3 regions of the Telluria sp. LT1R51-2 genome follow, and region 3 is predicted to be linked to each of the others. Evidence: riboswitches for the same ligand, from Rfam matches in the RefSeq annotation. Region 3 holds a riboswitch; each other region holds the start of a gene.
What was found. A riboswitch is a leader RNA that binds a small molecule or an ion and turns the genes downstream of it on or off. The one in region 3 is predicted to bind cobalamin.

Region 1: linked by a shared signal. The riboswitch ahead of AC56LH_RS22105 (cobaltochelatase subunit CobN) and the one ahead of AC56LH_RS03580 (TonB-dependent receptor) in region 3 are both predicted to bind cobalamin.
Region 2: linked by a shared signal. The riboswitch ahead of AC56LH_RS22540 (TonB-dependent receptor domain-containing protein) and the one ahead of AC56LH_RS03580 (TonB-dependent receptor) in region 3 are both predicted to bind cobalamin.

What each region holds. Positions count from the first base shown of each region.
Region 1 is NZ_JCASIM010000002.1:872,660-879,983, forward strand. Features, by position in the region: gene AC56LH_RS22090 (VOC family protein) at 1-183, opposite strand, end outside; gene kynA (tryptophan 2,3-dioxygenase) at 210-1,097, opposite strand; gene kynU (kynureninase) at 1,131-2,393, opposite strand; cobalamin riboswitch at 2,666-2,884, shown strand; gene AC56LH_RS22105 (cobaltochelatase subunit CobN) at 3,063-7,324, shown strand, end outside.
Region 2 is NZ_JCASIM010000003.1:6,190-13,513, forward strand. Features, by position in the region: gene AC56LH_RS22520 (cobyrinic acid a,c-diamide synthase CobB) at 1-163, opposite strand, end outside; gene cobO (cob(I)yrinic acid a,c-diamide adenosyltransferase) at 163-789, opposite strand; gene AC56LH_RS22530 (ABC transporter ATP-binding protein) at 786-1,565, opposite strand; gene AC56LH_RS22535 (FecCD family ABC transporter permease) at 1,562-2,584, opposite strand; gene AC56LH_RS22540 (TonB-dependent receptor domain-containing protein) at 2,645-4,477, opposite strand; cobalamin riboswitch at 4,543-4,778, opposite strand; gene AC56LH_RS22545 (histidine phosphatase family protein) at 4,799-5,341, opposite strand; gene AC56LH_RS22550 (adenosylcobinamide-GDP ribazoletransferase) at 5,341-6,123, opposite strand; gene cobT (nicotinate-nucleotide--dimethylbenzimidazole phosphoribosyltransferase) at 6,120-7,166, opposite strand.
Region 3 is NZ_JCASIM010000001.1:803,502-810,825, forward strand. Features, by position in the region: gene AC56LH_RS03560 (histone deacetylase family protein) at 1-460, shown strand, start outside; gene AC56LH_RS03565 (hypothetical protein) at 531-1,439, shown strand; gene AC56LH_RS03570 (hypothetical protein) at 1,411-2,631, shown strand; gene ylqF (ribosome biogenesis GTPase YlqF) at 2,928-3,875, shown strand; cobalamin riboswitch at 3,900-4,140, shown strand; gene AC56LH_RS03580 (TonB-dependent receptor) at 4,209-6,167, shown strand; gene AC56LH_RS03585 (thiol:disulfide interchange protein DsbA/DsbL) at 6,318-6,980, shown strand; gene AC56LH_RS03590 (hypothetical protein) at 6,977-7,306, shown strand.

The DNA of each region.
Region 1 (7,324 bases), on a different contig from region 3:
GTGCGCCTTCGGCTCGAACTCGGCGCCGCGCTGGTGCAGGTTGATCTTCTGGTTGCCGAATTTGAAGGCGATGCGCCCCGCGCCGAAAGTTTCCAGACGCATGCCCATGACCTCCGTATAGAAATGCTTGGTCGCATCAAGGTCGGTGCAGGTCAGCACCAAATGGTCGAGATGGGAAATCATGGCAGGCGGTCCTTGAATAAAGATGATTACAACTCGGTGCGCAACTCGAACAACTCCGGGAACAGCACGACATCGAGCATCTTGCGCAGATACCCCACGCCGTCCGTGCCACCGGTGCCGGTTTTAAAACCGATCACGCGCTGCACCGTCGTCACATGCCGGAAGCGCCACAAGCGAAACGCCGTCTCGATATCCACCAGCTTCTCACCCAGCTCATACAGCGGCCAGTAGTGGTCAGTATCTCGATACACGACCATCCACGCCGCCTTCACCGACGGATCGGACTGCGTCGCCTGATGCCATGGCCCGGCAAGCCGCGCCGCATCCACCGCCAATCCACTGCGCGCCAGCACCATGATTGCTTCGTCATACAGCGACGGTTTGTCCAGCACGCCCTGCAGCGCCACGTGTGCGTCAGGCTTGTGCTGATGCACCTGCAAATGCGTGACGTTCTTGTTCCCCAGGATGAATTCGATCTCGCGATACTGGTGCGACTGAAACCCCGACGACGCGCCCAGGTACGGGCGGATCGCCGTGTACTCGGGCGGTGTCATGGTCGCCAGCACATCCCATGCATGCACAAGCTGGTTCATGATCGCGGCCACGCGCGCCAGCATCTTCATCGCTGCCGGCAACTGGCCCCGCGCGATGTTGTCGCGCGCGCCGTGCAGCTCGTGCAGCATCAGCTTCATCCACAGTTCGCTGGTCTGGTGCTGGACGATGAACAGCAGCTCGTTGTGCTCGGGCGACAGCGGATGCTGGGCGTTGAGGATCGTGTCGAGCGACAGGTAGTCGCCGTAGCTCATGTCCCTGCTGAAATCGAGCTTGGCGCCGTGGTAGCCGGGCTGCGCGACAGGGCAGCCGCCCGCATCCACATTGTTGTTGGACGAATCCGGATTGACAGGGCGGGGCATCGTGTCCTCTCTTGAGAATCGCTCGAGAATCGCTCAGGTCACCGCAGTGCGCTTGGCATCGACCTGATAGTCGCTGCGGTCCAGGATATCCTTGAGCACCATCACCGCCTGCCACACATCGTCATACCCCGTGTACAGAGGCGTGAAGCCAAAGCGCATCACCTGCGGCTCGCGGTAGTCGCCGATCACGCCGCGCGCGATCAGGGCCTGCATCACCGCGTAGCCATGCGGATGCGTGACGCTCACTTGGCTGCCACGGTCCGCGTGATTGCGCGGTGTGATCAGCGCCAGCGGATGCGCGGCGCATTCCTGTTCGAGCAGCGCCAGGAACAGGTCCGACAACGCCAGCGACTTCTTGCGCAGCGCCGCCATCGTCACGTCCTGGAACACGGCCAGCCCGCATTCGATCAGTGCCAGCGCCACCACCGGCTGCGTGCCGCACATCGCGCGCTTGATGCCGGCCACCGGCGCGAACGCCGGCTGCATTGCGAACGGCTGGCGGTGCGCCCACCAGCCTGTGAGCGGCTGCGTGAATTGCGCGTGGTGGCGCTGCGGCACCCAGATGAACGCGGGCGCGCCCGGCCCGCCGTTGAGGAATTTATAGGTGCAGCCCACCGCGAAGTCGGCCTGCGCGCCATTCAGGTCGACTTCCACTGCGCCAGCCGAATGGGCCAGGTCCCAGATCGCCATCGCGCCGGCGGCGTGGATCTGCGCCGTGATCGTCTTCATGTCGAGCATGCGCCCGGTCCGGTAGTTCACGTGCGTGAGCATCACGACCGCCACCTGTGCGCCGGCATCGCCTTCGAGGGCGGCCGGCAGGTCGGCCCAGCTGTCGAGCAGGCGCAGCTCGTAGCCGCGTTCGAGCCAGCCGATCAGGCCTTCGGCCATGTAGATATCGCTCGGGAAGTTGTCGCGCTCGGTGAGGATGATGCGGCGGGCGGCGTGCGCCGGCGCGTCGGCCTGCATTTTCAGTGACGCAGCCAGCGCCTTGAACAGGTTCACCGAGGTCGAGTCGGTGACCACCACTTCATCGACCGCAGCGCCGATCAGCGGCGCGATCAGGGTGCCCAGGCGCTGCGGCAGGTCGTACCAGCCGGCCGTGTTCCAGCTGCGGATCAGGTCATTGCCCCATTCGGCGGCGATCACGTCCTGCGCGCGTTGCAGGGCCGCGCGGGGGCGGGCGCCGAGCGAATTGCCGTCGAGGTAAATCACGCCGTCCGGCAGCGCAAAGGCATTGCGCTGGGGAGCCAGCGGATCGGCCGCGTCGAGGGCCAGGCAGTCTTGTCGTGTGATCATGTGAACGGTCGCGAAGAAGGAGTGGGTGCCGGCCTGGCCGGACGATACCGCCATTCTAGGCTAGGGAAGCACTGATTTATTCTGGGGGATGGAATTGGCTGCGGAAAAAGCCGCCATGCAAGGCGCAAATCGCAGCAATAGCGAGCTATTGCGAGAATTTGCAACGCCGCAAGGTGGCTATTTTCCGTGCCAAGTCCGCCTCCATGAATTAATCAGTGCTTCCCTAGAGGCCAAAGAATGCGGTGACAGTGGCGCACCCTGGCTGTAGAATCGCGCCCAATCAAGTGAATGGTGCCGTCCTGCTCGTCTGCAGGAAGGTGAAACGGGAAGCCGGTGACGTGTGCGAATCCATCGCACGCCAGTCCGGCGCAGCCCCCGCTGCTGTATGCCTGACGACCCTCGTCGAACGCCACTGTGCCCCGTGCACGGGAAGGCAGGACCCGGGAAGGATGACGGCAAGCCAGAAGACCGGCCTTCACGATGCATTGCGTACGTCCCGGGGTGTGGGCGTGCCGGTTGGTAGTTCGTCGTTCCTTCTGTGTTGCCAATGCGCTCGCGCAGGCGTTCGCACGTACGCGTGCGCATGGCTTGTTGCGTCCAGCGTGGAAGGAAGACGTCTGCCCGTTGTCATGCGCGCTGATGGCGCGCAGCTGAAAGGTCGACGTTCACATGAACACTGCTTCGCTTGCCCGCGCCTGTACTGCGCTGGTGCTTTTGCTCGCGTCCCTGCTCGCCTGCGCCCACAGCCACGCCGCCACCATGTTCGCCGTGGTCACCGAGCGCGCCGCGCCGGGCGCGATCGAGGCTGCCCACCGCCACCTGGCCAGCCACCCGCGCGACCGGATTCAGTTACGCACGCCGGCCCAGTTGATGGCCGCCAGCGAACGCGAGGTGGGCCAGTGGATCGCCGGCGCCGACACGGTGCTGGCAGTGTCCCTGTTCGGCGATCCGGCGCGCCGCATGAAGGATGCGCTGGCGCGTCACGCAAAACCAGGCACCGCGGTGCTGGCCTTCAATGGCGAAGCAAGCCTGAACCTGATGACGCGCGCGGCGCACGGCAGCCTGGCCGGTTTCGCGCCCGAGCTGCTGCGCGAACTCGCAGCCGAAGCCCCGGCGCCTGCCGCGCTGCAGGCGGCAGAGGCCAATCCCGCCGCCCGCCACTGGCTCGCGGCGCGGCGCGTCTGGCAAGCGGGCGGCGTGGACAACACCACCGCCCTCATCGCCAACCTGCTGCATCCATCGACAGCCCTGGGCGCGCCGCTGCCCGAGCCGACACTGCGCCTGCGCGTCGGCCAGAACGAGCTGCAGGATGCCGCGGCCTGGGGCAACGCCGCCAAGCTGGGTCTGAACGACCGCCCGACCGTCGTCGTGCTCGACCTGGCGAACATGGATGGGATGGTGCCGGCTGCGCTGTGCCGTCGTATCGAAGAACAGGGCCAGGCCTGCGTGCAGCTGCTCACACGCTGGGGCGGCGCCTCGCGCGAAGCGCTGGTGCGCCTGCCCGAGCTGATCGCGCCAGCGAAGCCCGCGGCGCTGGTGGTGCTGCAGGACTTCGTCGTCGGCGCCGCCGAAGGCCGCGAAGTCGTCAGCGAAGCCTTCAAGCGCCTCGATATTCCCGTGTTCAAGGCGATCCGCCTGTCGGACCGCACCGCCATGCAATGGCAGCTCTCGCCCGACGGCCTGCCGCCGGACTCGGTCCAGTACCGCGTCGCGCTGCCCGAGCTGCAGGGCATCGGCCAGCCGATGGTGGTGGCGGCGCTGGGCCAGTCGCAGCGCGATCGCCTGACCGGCATCGAGAACCGCCCGCCGGTGCTGCTGCCGGCCGAAGTCGATCGCATGACGGCGCGCGTGAGCCGCTGGCTGGCGCTGCGTGCCAAGCGCAATGCCGACAAGCGTGTCGCGATGGTCTATTACAACCACCCGCCGGGCCGCCAGAATATCGGCGCCGACAACCTGAATGTGCCGGCGTCACTGTTCGACATGCTGCATGCGCTGAAAGCCGCCGGCTACACGGTCGGCGATCTGCCGGCCACGCCCGAAGCGCTGCTCGACATGATCATGGCGCACGGCGTGAACCTGCCCGAAGACCGCGCCGCGCTGCGCGAGATGAGCGCCACCGTCAATAGCGTCAGCGCGGCCGACTACGCGCGCTGGTTCGCGACGCTTGCACCGCGCGTGCAAGGCGAGATGAAGGACGGCATGCTGGGCCGCCTGCATGCCGACGTGCTGGTCGCCGAAGCGCAGGGCGAGCGCGCGCCGGGCCGCAAGCAGGCCGAGACGATCATCAAGGAATTGCTGCACCTGGTCGAAGGTGTCGACCATCCGCAGCGCGTCCAGGCCACACGCGACCTGCATGCGCTCGAAGACGGCTACCGCGCCTGTCTCGATGACAGTAAACCCAGTCCGTGCAAGGCGCTCGCACCACTGTATCGCCGCCTGATCGGCTACGGCATCGAAGGCATGCGCGGCTGGGGCCCGGCGCCCGGCAAGGTGATGGTCGACAGCGGCAAGCTGCTGGTGCCGGGCCTCATGTTCGGCAATGTGTTCATCGGCCCGCAGCCGCCGCGCGGCTGGGAAGTCGATGAAGAACTGCTGCACGCAAATACCAGCATCACGCCGCCGCATCAGTACCTGGCCTTCTACCACTGGATCCGCGACCGCTTCAAGGCCGACGCCGTCGTGCACGTGGGGCGCCACTCGACCTTTGAATTCCTGCCCGGTAAAGCGGTGGGCCTGTCGAGCGACGATTATCCCAGCGTGATCGCAGGCGACCTGCCGGGCATCTACCCGTACATCGTCGACGGCGTGGGCGAAGGCACGCAGGCCAAGCGCCGCGGCCTGGCGATCATCGTCGACCACCTGACGCCACCGCTGGCAACGACGCCGCTGTACGACGAGCTGCTGTCGCTGCGCCAGATCGTCGAAAGTTTCGAAGCCGCGTCGTCCGAATCGCTCAAGACGCAGGCCGCGCAACTGATGCGCGAGCGCGTCGTGGCGCTGAACCTGCGCGCCGAACTCGAAGCGTCGATGTCCGACGTGCTCGAAGTGCGGGGCATCGGCTTTGATGCTGCCGATGACGATTTGCTGGCGCACGAGGTCGGCCATTACCTGACCAAGCTGCAGGAGAAGTTCATGCCGTTCGGCCTGCACGTGTTTGGCCGGCCGTGGGACCAGAAGTCCCTCGACCTGATGCTCGATTCAATGACCAAGAGCGGCATCGACGACCCATCCATCGCCGACAAGCTGCGCGACTCGCCGCGGCGCGAAATGGTGGGTTTGCTCGCGGGCCTGGATGGCCGCTACATTGAGCCGGGCAAGGGCAACGATCCTCTGCGCTCGCCCGAGGCGCTGCCGACGGGCCGCAACTTCCACGCGGTCGATGGCGACATCCTGCCGACGCGCCTGGGTTTCGGGCTGGCACAAAAGATGGCGGCCAAGGCGATGGCGCGCAGCAAGGGCGACGCCGCGCGGGAGCAAGGCAGCGAAGGCATCATCCTGTGGGCGTCGGACGCCGTGCGTGATGAGGGCGTGATGGTCGGCTTCGCGCTGGCCATGATGGGCGCCGAGCCGGTATGGAATGCGCGCGGCATCGTCACCGACGTGCGCCTGGTACCGGGCGCCGTGCGGCGCGATGCGCTGGTGACCACGTCTGGCCTGTTCCGCGACCTGTACCCGAATCTGATCCGCCTGATCGACCGCGCCGGCCGGCTGGCTCTGGCGGCGTCCGCCGAGACGATGGCGCGCCAGGACCCGGTCCTGCGCGAGGCGCTGCAAGCCGCGCTGGCGCCACTCCAGGGCGCCGCCTGGGGTAGTGAGGCCGTGCAGGACAACCGGGTCGCGCGCGAGTGGCTGGTGCGCCAGCGCGCGCTGGTCGCGGGCAGTGCCTCGACCATCGAAGCGGGGCAGGGCGCCGCGCTGCGCGTGTTCGGCGATGCGCCGGGCGCGTACGGCACGGGCGTGAACCGCCTGACCGAACGCTCGGGCGCCTGGCGCGAGCGTGAGGAAATCGGCCGCGCCTACCGCAATCGCATGGGCCACGCGTACGGCCTGGACGCCGACGGCGACGCGCAGCACCGCGCCTTCGACGTGGCGCTGGACGGCATCCACCGCACCTACCACGGCCGCGCCAGCAATCTGTACGGCCTGCTCGACAACAATGACGCCTTCGACTATCTGGGCGGCCTGTCGCTGGCCGTCGAGACGCGCACCGGCCGCGTGCCGGACGCACTGATCCTGCAGCACGGGCGGCCCGGCCAGGCCGACGTCGAGCCGCTGGCCACCGCGCTGCTGGGCGAATTGCGCGGGCGCTTTTTGAACCCGGCGTGGCTGCGCCCGTTGATGGACAACGGCTACTCGGGCGCACGGACGATGGGGCAGGAATTCATCGAGAACCTGTGGGGCTGGCAGGTCACGCGCCCGGACCTCGTGAAAAACTGGGCCTGGGACGAGGTCAAGGCCGTCTACTTCGACGATGTGCACAAGCTCGGCCTGCCCGAATTTCTGGGCCAGCGCCACAACGCGCACGTCAAGGCGCACATGCTGGCCGTGTTCATGGTGGCTGCCGAAAAAGGCTTCTGGAAGACCGACCCGGAAACGATCCGCACGATGGGCGGCGAGCTGGCGCGCCTGGTTGCCGCCAATGGCTTGCCGGGCAGTGGCCACACGTCGCCCGATCACCCGATGTGGGGCTGGCTGGCGCCGCAACTCGATCGCGGCGACGCGCAGCAGCTTGGCGTGACGCTGGCAAAGGCGCGCGGCGAGATGCTGCCGGCGCTTGCGGTCCCGGTGCCGGCCGGCGCGCCGGCAGCGGCGGCATCACCGGCCGCGGCGCCACCACGCGCCGACGCGCAGCAAGGACAGGCGCCTTCTGCGCCCGCACCCGCGGCCCCGCCAGCCATGCGCGTGTATGAACTCAACCAACAACCCGAACC
Region 2 (7,324 bases), on a different contig from region 3:
CCAGCATCACCGGATCGACGAAGTCGGGACCGCACTTGAACACGCGCACGCGCTTGCCCATGCGGATCAAACGCCGCGCCAATGCGGCCGTGACGGTAGTCTTGCCCTGGCCGGAGGCCATTGCCGCCACCAGCACCACGCGCGCGCCGGGATGCGGGTTCATTACCACTCCGTCCCGGCCTGGGCGCCGATCCCCGCCTTGAACGCGTGCTTGACGACGTTCATTTCGGTGACGGTGTCGGCGATCGCCACCAGTTCGGGCGGCGCGCCACGGCCCGTGATCACCACGTGCTGCATGGTCGGGCGATCCAGCAGGTCGGCGATCACGGTGTGCACGTCGACGTACCCGTATTTGAGCGCGATATTCAGTTCGTCCAGCACCACCATGCCGATACTCGGATCGGACAGGAACTGCTTGGCCAGCGCCCATGCCTCGGTCGCTTTTTCGATGTCGCGCTCGCGGTTCTGGGTTTCCCAGGTATAGCCTTCGCCCATCGCATGAAAGCGCACTTCGTCCGGGAAGCGGCGCAGGAAGGTTTCCTCGCCGGTCGACAGCGCGCCCTTGATGAACTGGACCACGCCGACCTGCATGCCGTGGCCCAGTGCGCGCGCGACCATGCCGAACGCGCTCGAGCTCTTGCCTTTACCGTTGCCGGTATTGACGATGATGATGCCGATCTCTTTGTCGGCCGACGCGATCTTTGCGTCGATGACGGCTTTCTTGCGCTCCATGCGCACGCGATGGCGCTCGTTCAGCGCAGCGGTTTGTTCGGAAGTCATGTCGTTCATGCGGAATCCTCTTGAGGGATGAAGATGCGGCGGCCGTGATGTTCGATCATCTCGATCGGGTGGCCGAGGTAGTCGCCCAGCAGCGCGCTCTGCATGGTCTGTTCGTTGGTGCCGGCATGCCAGCGGCCATCGCCCATCAGCAGCAGCACGTGGGTCGAGATGCGCGAAGCCAGGTTCAGGTCGTGGCCGATCATGACCACGGTGCGATTCTGCTCGCGGCACAGGCGCGCAAGCAGGCCTGTCACGCTCACCTGGTGCGCCAGGTCGAGCGCATTGGCTGGCTCGTCGAGCAGCAGCAACGGGGTTTGTTGGGCCAGCAGGGCGGCAATCGCCACGCGCTGGCGCTCGCCGCCGGACAGCGTGCGCACGTCGCGCGCCGCCAGGTCACTCACGTCCATCGACGCCAGGGCTTCCAGCGCAATCTGATGGTCGTCGCTGCCTTCCCAGTAGCGGTTGGCGTGGTACGGGTGGCGCGCCGAGAGCACGCTCTCGAGCACCGTGTAGGCAAAGGCGTCGTGGCGCGACTGGGCGAGAAAGGCGCGCTCGCGCGCCAGGTCGGTCAGCGGCCAGGCTGCCAGGGCGCGTCCGCCGATGTGGACCGCGCCGCCGTCGGGCTGGTGCAAGCCCGCCAGCGTACGCAGCAAAGTGCTCTTGCCGGCGCCGTTGCGGCCGATGATGCTCCAGCATTCGCCCGGTTGCGCGGACCAGTTCAAGCCCTGCACCAGGGTGCGCCCGGCAATGGATAGACGCAGGTCGTGGGTGGCGATGACGGTCATTTGCGCATGCGGTGCAGTTGATACAGGAAGACCGGCGCACCGATCATCGCCGTGATGGCGCCGACCGGCAGCTGCTGCGGCGCGACGATCGTGCGTGCCAGCGTGTCGCACAGCACCAGGAACGCGCCGCCGCTCAGGACGACGGCGGGAATCAGCACGCGGTGATCGGGCCCGAAGGCGAAGCGGCAGGCGTGCGGCACGATCAGGCCGACGAAGCCAATCGAACCGGCGCTGGTGACGGCGCTCGCCGTGAGCAGCGCCGACACGAAGAACAGGCCCTTGCGCAGCGCGCTCACGCGCACGCCCAGCGTGACGGCGTTTTCGGCGTGCAGCGCGACCATGTTCATGGCGCGTGCGCTGCGCATGGCAAACAGTAGCGCGCCGACCAGCACGATCCACGGCGCCAGGCGCAGCGGCGCGCCGGCCAGGTCGCCAATCAGCCAGAAGATCATGCTGCGCAGGCGCCCCTCGGGCGCGATCGACAGCATGAGGGTGACGAGGGAGCCGCACAGGGCCGAGACAATCACCCCGGTCAGCAGCAGCATCGAGGCGCCGCCTTCGGCGGCCTGGCCGCTGCGCAGGTCGCGCCGCGCCAACACGTACAGCAGCAGGGAGACGCCAATCGCGCCCACCAGTGCGGCCGCATCGACCATCAGCGTGGACGCCATGAGCAGCAGGGCGAGGAGGGCGCCGACTGACGCGCCGGACGAGACGCCCAGCACATACGGGTCGGCGAGGGGATTGCGTAACAGCGCCTGCATCATCAGGCCGGCCAGGGCGAGGGCGCCGCCGGTGGCAAAGGCCACCAGCGCGCGGCTGGCGCGCAGGTCGAGCAGGGATGCGGACAGGGATTCGGGTTGGCCGCTGGCCAATTGGCGCAGGGCGTCGGGGATATCGCTGAGTGGCACGCGGATGGAACCGGTCATGCCCGAGAACAGCAGGGTGGCGATGGCCAGGACCAGCATGGCGCCGACGATGAGCGTGGCGCGTTGGCGTAATGACGGGACGGGTGCTTGCATGCGGGCCCTGATAGTTGATCGATGCCCGCGGCGCGTGCGCCGCGGGCGAAAAATGCCAGCTTAACGGATGCCGTAGCGCAGCGACGCGAACCAGGTGCGGCCGCTGGTGCCGTAGTTGCGCGCCACTTCGTAGTTCTTGTCCGCGACGTTATTCACGCGCAGCAGCAAGGACCAGTCGGGCGTGAACTGGTACGTGGTGTACAGGTTCAGCAAGCCGTAGCCACCCAGGCGGCTGGTATTGGGCGCGTTGTCGAAACGGTCACCCGACACGGTCAGCTCGGCGCCGCTCTTTAACTGGCCCATCACGTAGTCGGCCGCGAAGTTGGCGTGCTTCTTCGCGCGGCGCGCCAGCTGGCGGCCGGTGGTGTCGTCACGCGGATCCTGCCAATCGAGGCTGGCGCGCAGGTTCACGTCCATCAGGCGCGTGCTGCCGGCCAGCGAGAAGCCTTCGAGCGTTGCTTCGTTGACGTTGTAGGCGCAGCTGCGGTTTATACCATCCGGGCAGGGCGTGCTTGATACGATCATGTCGGTCAGGCGGTTGTGGAAGTACGTGGCGTCGAGCTTGTAGCCATTGCCGTCGTAGCGCAGGCCCACTTCACGGTTGCGGCCTTTTTCCGGCTTGTTCGTCTCCAGGCCGTAGTTCGGGAAGTACAACTCGTTGAACGTCGGGGCGCGGAAGCTCGTGCCGATGCTGGCGGTGGCGCGCAGGCCGTTGCCGAATTCGTAGCCGTAGCCTGCAGCGCCGGTGTTCTGGCTGCCGTAGACCGAGCGGTCCTGGCGCGCGCTGACATCGAACAGGTGATTGGCGCGCTTGGCCGAATACGCCGCTGCATATGAATTGGTGATGCGTGTCTTGCGCATCGACGCCACTTCTTCCTTGCGGTGGTTGAACAGCAGCTGCAGCGTGTCCTGGCCAATGGCGACGTTGTTCTGCCACGAGAATTCGTTCTGCTTGGTGTCGACCTGGCTGGCGCCGCTGGCCGTGGCGTTGCTGAAGCTGCCCGACTTGTCTTCCGAACGCGCGTACTGCATGGTGCTGCGCCAGTTCGGCAGGATCTGGTTGTTCATGTAGACGGCGGCGGTGTTCAGGTCCGTGTCGCTGTGCACATCGTAGCTGCCGGAACCACTGGCGTCGTACTGGCTGTACGTGCGACTGGCCAGGAACTGGGCGCCGATCTCGTGACCCGGCGCGAGCGCCATCGACACACGACCATTGGCGTTGCGGCGGCGGTAGCCGTCTTCGTCCGCGTTGTAGCCCGACGCACCGGGCCGCGTGGACGAGAAGCCATCCGACTCTTCGTAGCCGGCGCCGAAGGCATAGTTGATGGCATTCGGGCCACCGCTGCTGCCGAAGATGCCTGCGTCGCCCTGCAGCGTCGCGTTGCTGCCCGCGCCGACCGAAGCGGTGACGACAGGTGCGCCTTCGCCCTTGCGCGTGAAGATCTGGATCACGCCGCCGATGGCATCGGCGCCGTACAGCGTGCTCAGTGGACCGTAGACGATTTCGATGCGGTCGATGGCGCCCAGCGGGATGGCATTCCAGCTGGCGGTGCCGGTCGTGCCCGAGGCGATGCGCACGCCGTCGAGCAGCACGACGATCTGGTTGGCGTTCGCGCCGCGCACGTAGACGCTGGTGGCGGTGCCGGCCGGGCCGTTGCGGGTGATCTCGATGCCACGCTGGCGCTGCAGGATGTCGGCCACCGAGCCGGCGCCCGAGCGCGCGATCTCTTCGGCGTTGATGACGGTGGTGTCGGCGATCAGGTCCGCAGCGGGTTGCGGCGTGCGGGTGGCGGTGACGACGACGGTGTCAGCGACTTCGGCGATGGCGGTGGACGAGATGAGGGCGAGTGCGAGCGACACAGCGGCCGCTTGCCGGCTTACTGGAAAATTCATGAGTGGTTCTTATCAAAGGCATCCCGCCGACGTCCCCGTGGGCTGGATTCAAAGGATCGCGCTGTGCGCGTATCCACCTTTTGGCCGGTATCCGGGCTGACAAGTATGGCCGTCCGACCTTCCCATGCTCAGAAAAGCACAGTGGTATGAGGGGGCGGTTTGCCGCAGGATCCGATGAGAGGCTGCAGCACTTGCTTACCGTTGCGGGGGCAGCACGCGTTGGCCGTGTGAAGGGCTTCGTGTTTCCCGTTTAACTGCACCTGCGAACGCAGGTGCGAGCACCAAAACGCGCTCATTATAAGGTGGTTGAACCGGGCATTGTCATATTTCCAGCACCATGACTTCGCCATAGCCGATCTGGTGTGGTGTCGATGCCGCACGCAGCGCAGCATCCTCCAATGTACCGCCGCCGGACATGGCGTGCAGCAGGCGCATGGTGCCGGCGTGGCAGATGACGAGTGCCTCGGCGTGCCCTGCGCGCTGGATGTCGGCGCGAAACTCGGCCACGCGCACGGCGACCTGCATGACGTTTTCGCCGCCGCCCGGGCGGTAGTGAAGCAGGTCGGCGTTCCAGGCATCGATCTCGTCCCGCGTGATGTCATCCCAGTGGCGCAGCTCCCACGCGCCAAAGTCCATCTCGGCCAGGCGTGCGTCGAACGTGGGTGCGCTTGACAGCTGCTGCGCCAGCACGGCGCTGCGTTGCAACGGGCTGGCGCAGACCGGCATGGCGCCGGGCAGGTTCTGATGATGCAGCGCCGCCAGCACGCGCGCAGTCTCAGTGTCCTGCGCCGGCAGGTCGGTGCGGCCATAGCAGTACCCTGCCGGCACGGCCGGTTTCGGGTGGCGTACGAGGTACAGGCGCATCAGGCCAGCGCGCCGCGGCCGAGCGTGGCCAGCACCGCGATGTAGATGGCCACTTCGGCCAACTGCTGCACGGCGCCAAGGCAGTCGCCCGTGTAGCCCTGCAGCCGGCGCGTGAATTTATGGGCCAGCCAGCGCGTGGCCAGCAAGGCCGAAAACAGCGCGGCGCCAATCGCGGCCAGGTCGAGCAGGCCAACGGCCAGCAGCACGATTGCTGGCACGAGCACCGTGAGCGTTGCAATCCCGAATTCGGCGCTGCTCATGCGCACGGCCAGCGGCTTGGCCTTGCCTTCGGCGCGGGCGTATTCCATCTGCCAGATCAGGGATGTGGCGGCCAGGCGCGAAAGCGGGTGCGCCAGCAGCAGGGCGCCGACAGCAGTCAAGGGTGGCAGCGTGGCGAGTGCGGCCAGCTTCGCGCCCAGCATGCAGACGATGCCGATCGCACCATACGCACCGACGCGTGAATCCTTCATGATCTCGAGCGCGCGTTCTTTCGTCATGCCGCCGCCCAGGCCATCGCAGGTGTCGGCGAAGCCGTCTTCGTGGAAGGCGCCGGTGAGGTAGATCGTCACGGCGGTGGAAAGCACGGCGGCCACTGGCGCTGGCAGCCAGTGCGCGGCGATGACGTAGACGGCCGCCCCGATCGCACCCACCACCACGCCCACCAGCGGGAAGTAGCGCGACGCGTGATTGAGCCAGGCCGGCTCGAAGCCGACCCAGCGCGGGATCGGGATCCGCGTGAAAAACTGCAGCGCAATGAAGAACAGGCGCAGTTGATGGATCATTCCGCGTGCTCGTCGAGTTGTCCCGAGACCTGGGCCGATGCGAAGGTCGCCATCTCGCTCAGGAAGTTGGCCGCTGCGTGTAGCAGGGGCAGGGCGAGTGCGCTGCCGGTGCCTTCGCCCAGGCGCAGGCCCAGGTCGAGCAGCGGCCGTGCTCCGAGCTGCTCGAGCAGCAGGGCGTGGCCATGCTCACCGGAGCAGTGCGCGAACACGCAATAGTCGAGGATCGCCGGTTGCAGGCGCGCGGCGACCAGCAGCGCGCTGGTGACGATGAAGCCGTCGATCAGCAGCACCTTGCGCAGGTGGGCTGCCTGCAGCATGGCGCCGGCCATCATCGCGATTTCGAAGCCGCCGAAGGTCGCCAGCACGTCAAGCAGTTGGTGCACGCTGGCGTGATGCGCGACGGCGGCAGCAACCACGTGCTCTTTGTGGCGGATGCCGTCAGGTGTCAGGCCGGTGCCTGCACCAACGCAGGCTGCCGCCGGCTGGCCGGTCAGTTTGTGCATCAGGGCGGCGGCAGAAGTCGTGTTCCCAATGCCCATCTCGCCGAAGCCCACGACATTGCCGGGCAGGTCGCGCGCCAGGGCCATGCCATGTTCGAGGGCCGTTGCGCAGTCCTGCGCGGACATCGCCGGTTCGACGGCGAAGTTGCGGGTGCCGTTGGCGACTTTTCGGTCGAGCAGACCAGCGCGCACGCCGAATTCGTGATTCACGCCAGCGTCGATTACGCGTAGCCCGCAGCCATTCTGGCGCGCGAAGACATTGATGGCCGCGCCGTTGGCCAGGAAGTTCTCGACCATCTGCCAGGTCACGTCTTGTGGATAGGCCGAGATGCCCTCGGCGACCACGCCGTGGTCAGCGGCAAAGACAAGGATTGCAGGTTGATCGATCGTCACCTGGGTTGTCTGCTGGATCAGACCCAGTTGGGCGGCAAGCGACTCGAGGCGGCCCAGGCTGCCGAGCGGTTTGGTCTTGTTATTGATGGCCGCAGCCAGGGATTGGGACAGCGCCGGGTTGGCGATCGGGGCAATAACAGGAATATGCATGAGTAGTAGAAAGGTCGCTATGGGCGGCGGCTACGATATCACAGCAGAAAGCATTGCAAGACGGCCGAGGCTTTGTTATAGTCTCGCTCCTCGACGCAGACGCCGCTTCAAACGCAGCGACAGCGAAGAAAAAGAAGTAAATCAGGGGTTGACGAAAT
Region 3 (7,324 bases):
TGTGGCGATCATCGACTTCGATGTCCATCACGGCAACGGCACGGCCGACGCGTTCCGCGACGATCCGCGCGTGCTGATGGCGAGCTTCTTCCAGCACCCGTTCTTTCCGTACACCGAGCCCGAACCGATTACCGCCACCTGCGTGAACGTGCCGGTGCCGGCGCGCTGCGAGGGCGACACCGTGCGCCAGCTGGTGCAGGAGCAGTGGCTGCCGGCGCTGCATGCGTTCAAGCCGCAGATGATTTTTGTCTCGGCCGGCTTTGATGGCCATCGCGACGACGACATGGGCGGCATCGGGCTGGTCGAGGCGGACTACGCGTGGATCACGCGGCAGGTCGTGGCGGTGGCCAACCAATACGCCGGCGGGCGGATCGTCAGCTGTCTTGAAGGCGGCTATGAATTGTCGTCGCTGGCGCGCAGCGTGGTGGCGCACCTGAAGGTGCTGGCCGATCTCGAATAGCCGGGGAACCGCGGCGGCATTCTGCGCTCTAACGTAGCACCGGCACAAGCCGGGCCGCGAGGAGACCAGCATGAGCGAGGAGACCAGCATGAAGCACCGCCGCATCCCGTACGCCCTCTACATCTTCTGCACCCTGTGCCTGCTGCTGGCCAGCACCGTGGCGGGCGCCACCAACTACACGCTCTGGATCAATGGCCGCAGCAGCGGTGGTGCGCCCGGCAACTACAGCGACTTTCGCTACTGGGGCCCGGCCGCGACGCCTGCCGGCATCAACAAGCAGGCGGTCAACTGGGACGGGCGCAGCAGCATCGCGTCGCAAAGCGGCCGCGTGCGCGATGCGCTCGACTGCTTCTGCACGGGCCAGAACTGGTGCTATATCGCCACCTACAGTGCGGGCGATCTGCTGCTTGGCTACACGCTGGCCAATTACGGCGGCTCGGCGCGCGCCGTGACGGACGCCAGCGCGAACGCCAATGGTGTATGCGCCGCCAGCGGCGGTGTGCAGACCGGCTGGAACCTCAAATGGGTGCGCGTCGCGGCCGGCGCGGCGGGCGGCTCCGAGCTCGCCAACGCCGGCGCCTGGACCACGTCCGAGCCGCTCGTGCAAGACCTCAAGACCAGCACCGCGCGCGCCATGTACAACCACAACGACACCCGCAACGTCTGGTTCTATCGCTACGCCGGCGCGCGCGGCACCGCCTACTCGTTCCTGTTGCCGGGCCAGGACGACGAGGTCGTGGCGTATCACAGCAGTGGCGGCGTGGCCGGCAATGCGGGCCGCGCGCTGTGCAATCCGGGCGACTGGCTGTGCGACGACCTGCGCCTGGGCACCGCGCCGAACCAGGGCGGCAGTGTCAAGTGGAGCTGGCACTCGGTCGTGTTCCGCGACGACGGTGAACGCTTCAACCACTATGGGGACGGCAACTGGGCTGGCATCATCGGAGTCATGCGTGAAGCGATGGTCGATACGGCCAACTAGGCGGCGCGCCGTCTGGCTGGCGCTGGTCGTCGTCGCTGCGCTCGTGGTCGGCCTGTTCTGGCGCAAGGATGATCCAGCACTGCCACTTGCAGCACCGGCGGCAGCGGTCGGCCTGCATTTTCTCGGGCCGGTGCCGGTCATGAATTCTGCCGGCGACGACCGTACCATGCGCCAACGCCAGCTTGCCGAACAGGTCCGATTAACGCAGCACACCTATTGCAGCTACCTCCAGCACAGCCGCTATCCGCATGCTTCGCGCCCGGCCGCGCAGCATCCCGACCAGCTGTATCCGAACCAGCCGGTGCGCGAATCGAACCCGATGCGTGTCGATGGCGGCGACAGTGATCCGGGCGTGCTGGTGCAGACCATGCAGTCGCGCGTCTACCTGGCGGCAGGCGAAACGGTCGAGTTGTCGCTGCGCGTTGTTGACGCGCACGGCGCGGCAGTACCGCTGGTGGTCACGCGTGCGCTGACCCAGGGCATGGCTGTGCAGGGAGCTCGCCCCGCGCCTCGCGTGACGCTGGCGTTTTCGCAGGATGACGGCGACCACTGGCGCGCCACGTTCGCGCCGCAAACGAGTGCACTGGCGGGCTTTCACGGCACCATTCGCAGTGAAGTGCGCTTCAGCGTCAATGGCCGCGCGGGTGTCGTGTTGTTCGATGTGATCTATTCTCCCGAGCTGCCGGCCATGTGGGCCGGCGCGCCGCATGAAGCGATCGGCCCGGACGCCGTCGAGTTCACGCTGCCGCTCGACGTGCGCCTGGCCGGCCGTTACGTGGTCAGCGGCCGCATCGACGATGCGCTGGGCCGCCCGTTCGCGCTGGCGAGCTTCAACGAACGATTGGGGCAGGGGACGCAGGCGGTGGTCTTGCGCGTGCACGGCAAGCTGCTGCATGACGCCGACCCCGGGCCACCCCTGCCGCTCGTGCTGCGCGATGTCGAAGGCTATCTGCTGCGCGAAAATGCCGATCCGGACCGGCTCTTGCTGGCGCGCCGCGAGGGCCCCGTGCTGGTCAGCCGCACGCTGTCGCTGGCGCACGTGCCCGATCACGCATGGCAGAGCGAGGAACGCAGCCGCTACCTGGCCGAGTATGCGAAGGACCGCATGGCGGCGCGCGAACGGTTGGCGGCGTTCGACCCGGCAGCCACGTTGCCACCGGCCGGGTGCAGCGAACCGGAGCTGGTTCAGTAAGGCACCAGCGGCAACTCGACCAGCGCGGACACCGCGATGGCGCAGCACAGCAAGCCCACGCCATACCAGCGCACCATCGATCGTTTCAGTCTGTCCCGTGCGCGCATATGTCGTCTCCGCTGGCGGCCCGCCACCATGCGTGGCCAAAGCCCAGTGTGCACGCCGAATATGTCAACAGTGTTGCAACGGCTCAACGTCGTGCAGAAGAGAAACGCCGGCTGTGGCGGGTTCGCGACGCCAGGGCGCGCCACCAGCGTAAAATAGCACCTTGAACGAAAGATAAAGAAAGCAACAGCATGTCGATACAATGGTTCCCGGGCCACATGAACGCGGCCAAGAAGGAAGCGGCCGAGCAGATGGAGAACATCGATCTGGTGATCGAAGTCCTCGATGCACGCCTGCCCGAGGCGAGCTGCAACCCACTGGTGGACCAGCTGCGCAAATTCCGCCAGCGTCCCAGCCTCAAGATCCTGAACAAGATCGACCTGGCCGATCCGGTCGCCACCGCCGCCTGGAAAGCCTATTACGATGCGCAGGATGGCGTCACGGCCTACCCGATGACGACCAAGAAACCGGCCGACGTCGCCCGCATCCCCGATCTGGCCCTGTCGCTGGCGCCGCACCGCGGCGTGCCGACCAAACCGCTGCGCATCATGATCATGGGCATTCCCAACGTCGGCAAGTCGACGTTGATGAATGCGCTGCTGAAAAAACGCGTGGCCAAGGTGGGCGACGAGCCAGCCGTGACCAAGGTCCAGCAGCGCCTGTACCTGAACAAGAACGTGGTGCTGGTCGACACGCCCGGCATGCTGTGGCCAAAGATCGCCATGGCCACCGATGGCCTGATGCTGGCAGCGAGCCACGCCATCGGTACCAATGCGCTGGTCGAAGAAGAAGTGGCGGAATACCTGGGTGAGCTGCTGCTGCAGCGCTACCCGCACCTGCTCACCGCGCGCTATGGCCTGAAGACCGAGGGCATGGATGGTGTGGGCGTGATCGAAGGCGTCGCGATGCGCAGGGGCTTCCGCGTGCGCGGCGGCGAGTACGACTACGAAAAGGCCGCGCACTCGCTGCTGCAGGATTACCGCCAGGGCGCCTTGGGCCGCATCAGCCTGGAAACGCCGGATTCGCGCGCGACCAGCCTGGCGCTGCACGCGGCTGAAGTGGCCGAGAAAGCCCGCCTGGCCGCCGAGAAGCTGGCCGCCAAGCTCGAAGAGCAGTCGCGCGGCAAGCGGGGCAGCTGACCTGCCAGGGCGCGTGCCGACACGGTATAATCGCGCCGTTTTGGTGCTCTCGTGCGCATTCCGGCGCGCGAAGTTAAACGGGAAACACGACAGGCCTGCGCCACGAGCCGGCCTGGAAGTGTGCTGCCCCCGCAACGGTCGACAAGCGCCGCGTTCGCACATCCTGCGCCGTGGCAGACAATCTCGATAACCACTTTCCGCACGACAGGAAGGTGAGGGCGTCCCGCTTGCCAGCCCGGATACCGGCCAGGACAGGTGGAAGCGCCACGCGCTTCCTTCGACGCCGGGCTGCGGGGACGCAGCAGGGCGCCCTTTACCGAGACCACATTCATCATGACTTTTGCAGCTCCTGCGCGCCGCGCGCCCCTCGTTGTGGCGTGCGCCTTCGCCGTGTCCACCTTTGCCACCATCGCCACCGCACAAGAAACGCTGGCGCCGGTCGTCGTCACCGCCGCCCGTTTCCCGGCCACCGCCACGCCGATCGGCGCCACCGTGATCACGGCGGACCAGATCCGCACCTCCGGCGTGGCCGACGTGAATGCGGCGATCCGCAAGATCGGCGGCGTCTTCGGTCGCCAAAGCCTGGACGGCTCGCCCGACTTCAGCCTGGACCTGCGGGGTTTTGGCACCAACAGCGCGCAGAACGTGGTAGTGATGGTCGACGGCGTGCGCCTGAATGAAAACGAGCTGGCCAATACTGTGCTGTCGAGTATTTCGATCGATACGGTCGAGCGCATCGAGATCACGCGCGGCGGCAGCAGCGTGCTGTACGGCGACGGCGCCACGGCAGGCGTGATCCAGATCTTCACCCGCCGTCCATCGGGCAGCGGTACGCGCGGTTCGCTGTTTGCCGAGGCCGGGCGCTTCGATGCCCGCGACCTGCGCGCCTCGATCGCGCACGGCGCCGGCCCCTGGTCGTTCGACGCCGCCGTGACCGATCGCCGCACCGACAACTACCGCGACAACAACCGGTACGAGCAGACGAGCTTCAGCGGCGGCGTGCAATATGCGTATGGCGCGAACGGCCGTGCCGGCCTGCGCTTCGAGAGCTCGCGTTCGGACGCGCGTTTTCCGGGTTCGCTGACGGACGCGCAATTCCAGTCGATCCCGACCCAGAGCAACACGCCGGACGACTTCGGCTCGCTCGACACCGACCGTGTCAGCGCCTTCGTCGAACACCGCATCGGCGCCATCGAACTGGCGGCCGAGCTGTCGCACCGCGAGCGCGATGTCGGTTCGACGTATGTGTTCTCGGGCTTCCCATCGGCCTCGCGCTACCAGGCCGATCAGACCCAGTTCTCGCCACGTCTGCGCCACACCGCCATGCTCGGCGACAAGCGCAACGAATTTGTCACCGGGATCGACCTGACCCGCTGGGACCGCCAGGTGACGTCGAGCTTCTCGGCCGGCGACGCCAAACAGGAGTCCAAGGCGATCTACGTGCGTGACGAGCTGACCTGGAACGCGCCGCACAATGCGCGCCTGGCCGTCGGCGCGCGCCATGAACGTTTCGACAAGGACTACGCCGACCCGCTCGCCTTTGTCGAGCCGGAAGACACCGAGCAGTCGGTCAACGCGTTCACCGTCGAAGGCAGCTTCGACGTCGCGCGCGAAGTAACCGTGTTCGCCAAGGCCGGCCGCAGCTACCGCATCGCCAACATCGATGAAAACTCATTCCGCTCTAGCCCTGGCGTGCTGGCCCCGCAAACCTCGCGCGACCTGGAACTGGGCGTCGCCTTTGGCAACGATGCGCGCAAGGCCACGGCGCGCGTGTTCCGTCACCGCCTGACGAACGAAATCTTCTTCGATCCGACGCTGGCCGGCGGCTTTGGCATCAACACCAATCTCGACCCGACCCGACGCCAGGGTGTAGAGGTTGAAGGCAACGCGCTGTTGGCGAACAACCTGCGGCTGACGGGCGCCTGGCAGTACGTGCAATCCGAGTTCCGTGATGGCCCGAATGCCGGCCGCGAGATGGTGCTGGTGCCGAAACACGTCGTGACGACGCGCCTGGCCTGGACGCCAGGCAATGGCCAGACCGCCGATGTCGGCGCGCAGTGGGTGGCCAGCCAGCGTTTTGGCGACGACTTTGCCAACAGCTGTGACGCACGCGTGCCGTCGTACACCACGGTCGACGCCCGTTATGCGCGCCGCTTTGGCCCATGGGAAGCGTCGGTATCGGGCCTGAACCTGCTCGATCGCCAGCATTACAGCTACGCGTTCAGCTGCCGCGCCGGGATTTACCCGAGCGATGGCCGCCAGCTGAAGGTGTCGCTGCGCTACGACTTCTGATCGATCGTCTGCCGGGCGCGGGTGGCTGATGTATTTGCACCCGTGTTTCAGCGGTAAGCAAATGCAATAAATCGCGCCCTGCAGACAGGGCAGGGGCAAAAAGTGGTAATCTCGCGATCGTTCGCTCAATCATATTTGTGGAAGGATGTTATGCGCACTCTGCGTTTTGCCCTCGTTGCTGCCGCCCTGGTTGCCGGTTTCGCCAATGCTTCGCCGACTGATCCACGCGTCGGCGCCGAATACACCGTGCTGGCCGCGCCGCAGCCGACCCAGACTGTCGGCAAGAAGGTCGAAGTCGTTGAATTCTTCGCCTACCACTGCGGCGCCTGCAATGCGTTCGAGCCAACGCTCAATGCATGGATCAAGAAGCAGGGCGACAACATCGTGATGCGCCGTATCCCGCTGCCGTTCCAGGGCCCGAGCGATCCGGAAGCCCGCCTGTTCCTGACGCTCGACGCCATGGGCAAGCTCGAGCAGTACCATGACCGCGTGTTCCGCGCCGTGCACATCGAGCGCAAGCGCCTGATGAAGGATGAGGACATCATCGCCTGGGCGACCTCGAACGGGCTGGACAAGGCCAAGTTCATGGAAGCGTGGAACTCGTTTGGCGTCCAGACCAAGCTCAAGCGTCTGCCGGCTGTTGCCGAAGCGTACAAGGCCAGCAGCACGCCGACCGTCATCGTCGATGGTAAATACGTCGTGTCGCCGGCGACTGTGGCACAATCGAACAAAATCCAGGACATGGGGCAGCTGATGACGGCCACCGGCCAGGTCCTCGATGCACTGGTAACGAAAGCAGCCCAGACCAAATGACCAACGACGTCGAACGCGACATCCTCAAGATCTACGAAGGGTCACGGCCCAAAGAGGAAGAGCTGTTTGAGATCAGCCGCGTGAACCATCTCGCGTGGTCGCTGGTGGCGATCTTCGCCATGGCGACCATCTGGCTGAGCATCGCCCTGATCAATGCCGAGAATCAGCGCCATGCGCTGGCAACGAATCAATGTCCTGACCTGGTGTTCAAGGCGGGCTTTGACAAGGCATGCCTGGTCACGGTGAGTTCGCGTGATCACTGGTGGGAACACCTCTGGTTCGGCGTGATGAATGTGCGGCCTGCTCCGCACAATGTTGGAAAATGAGTCGGCAAATGCGTTAAC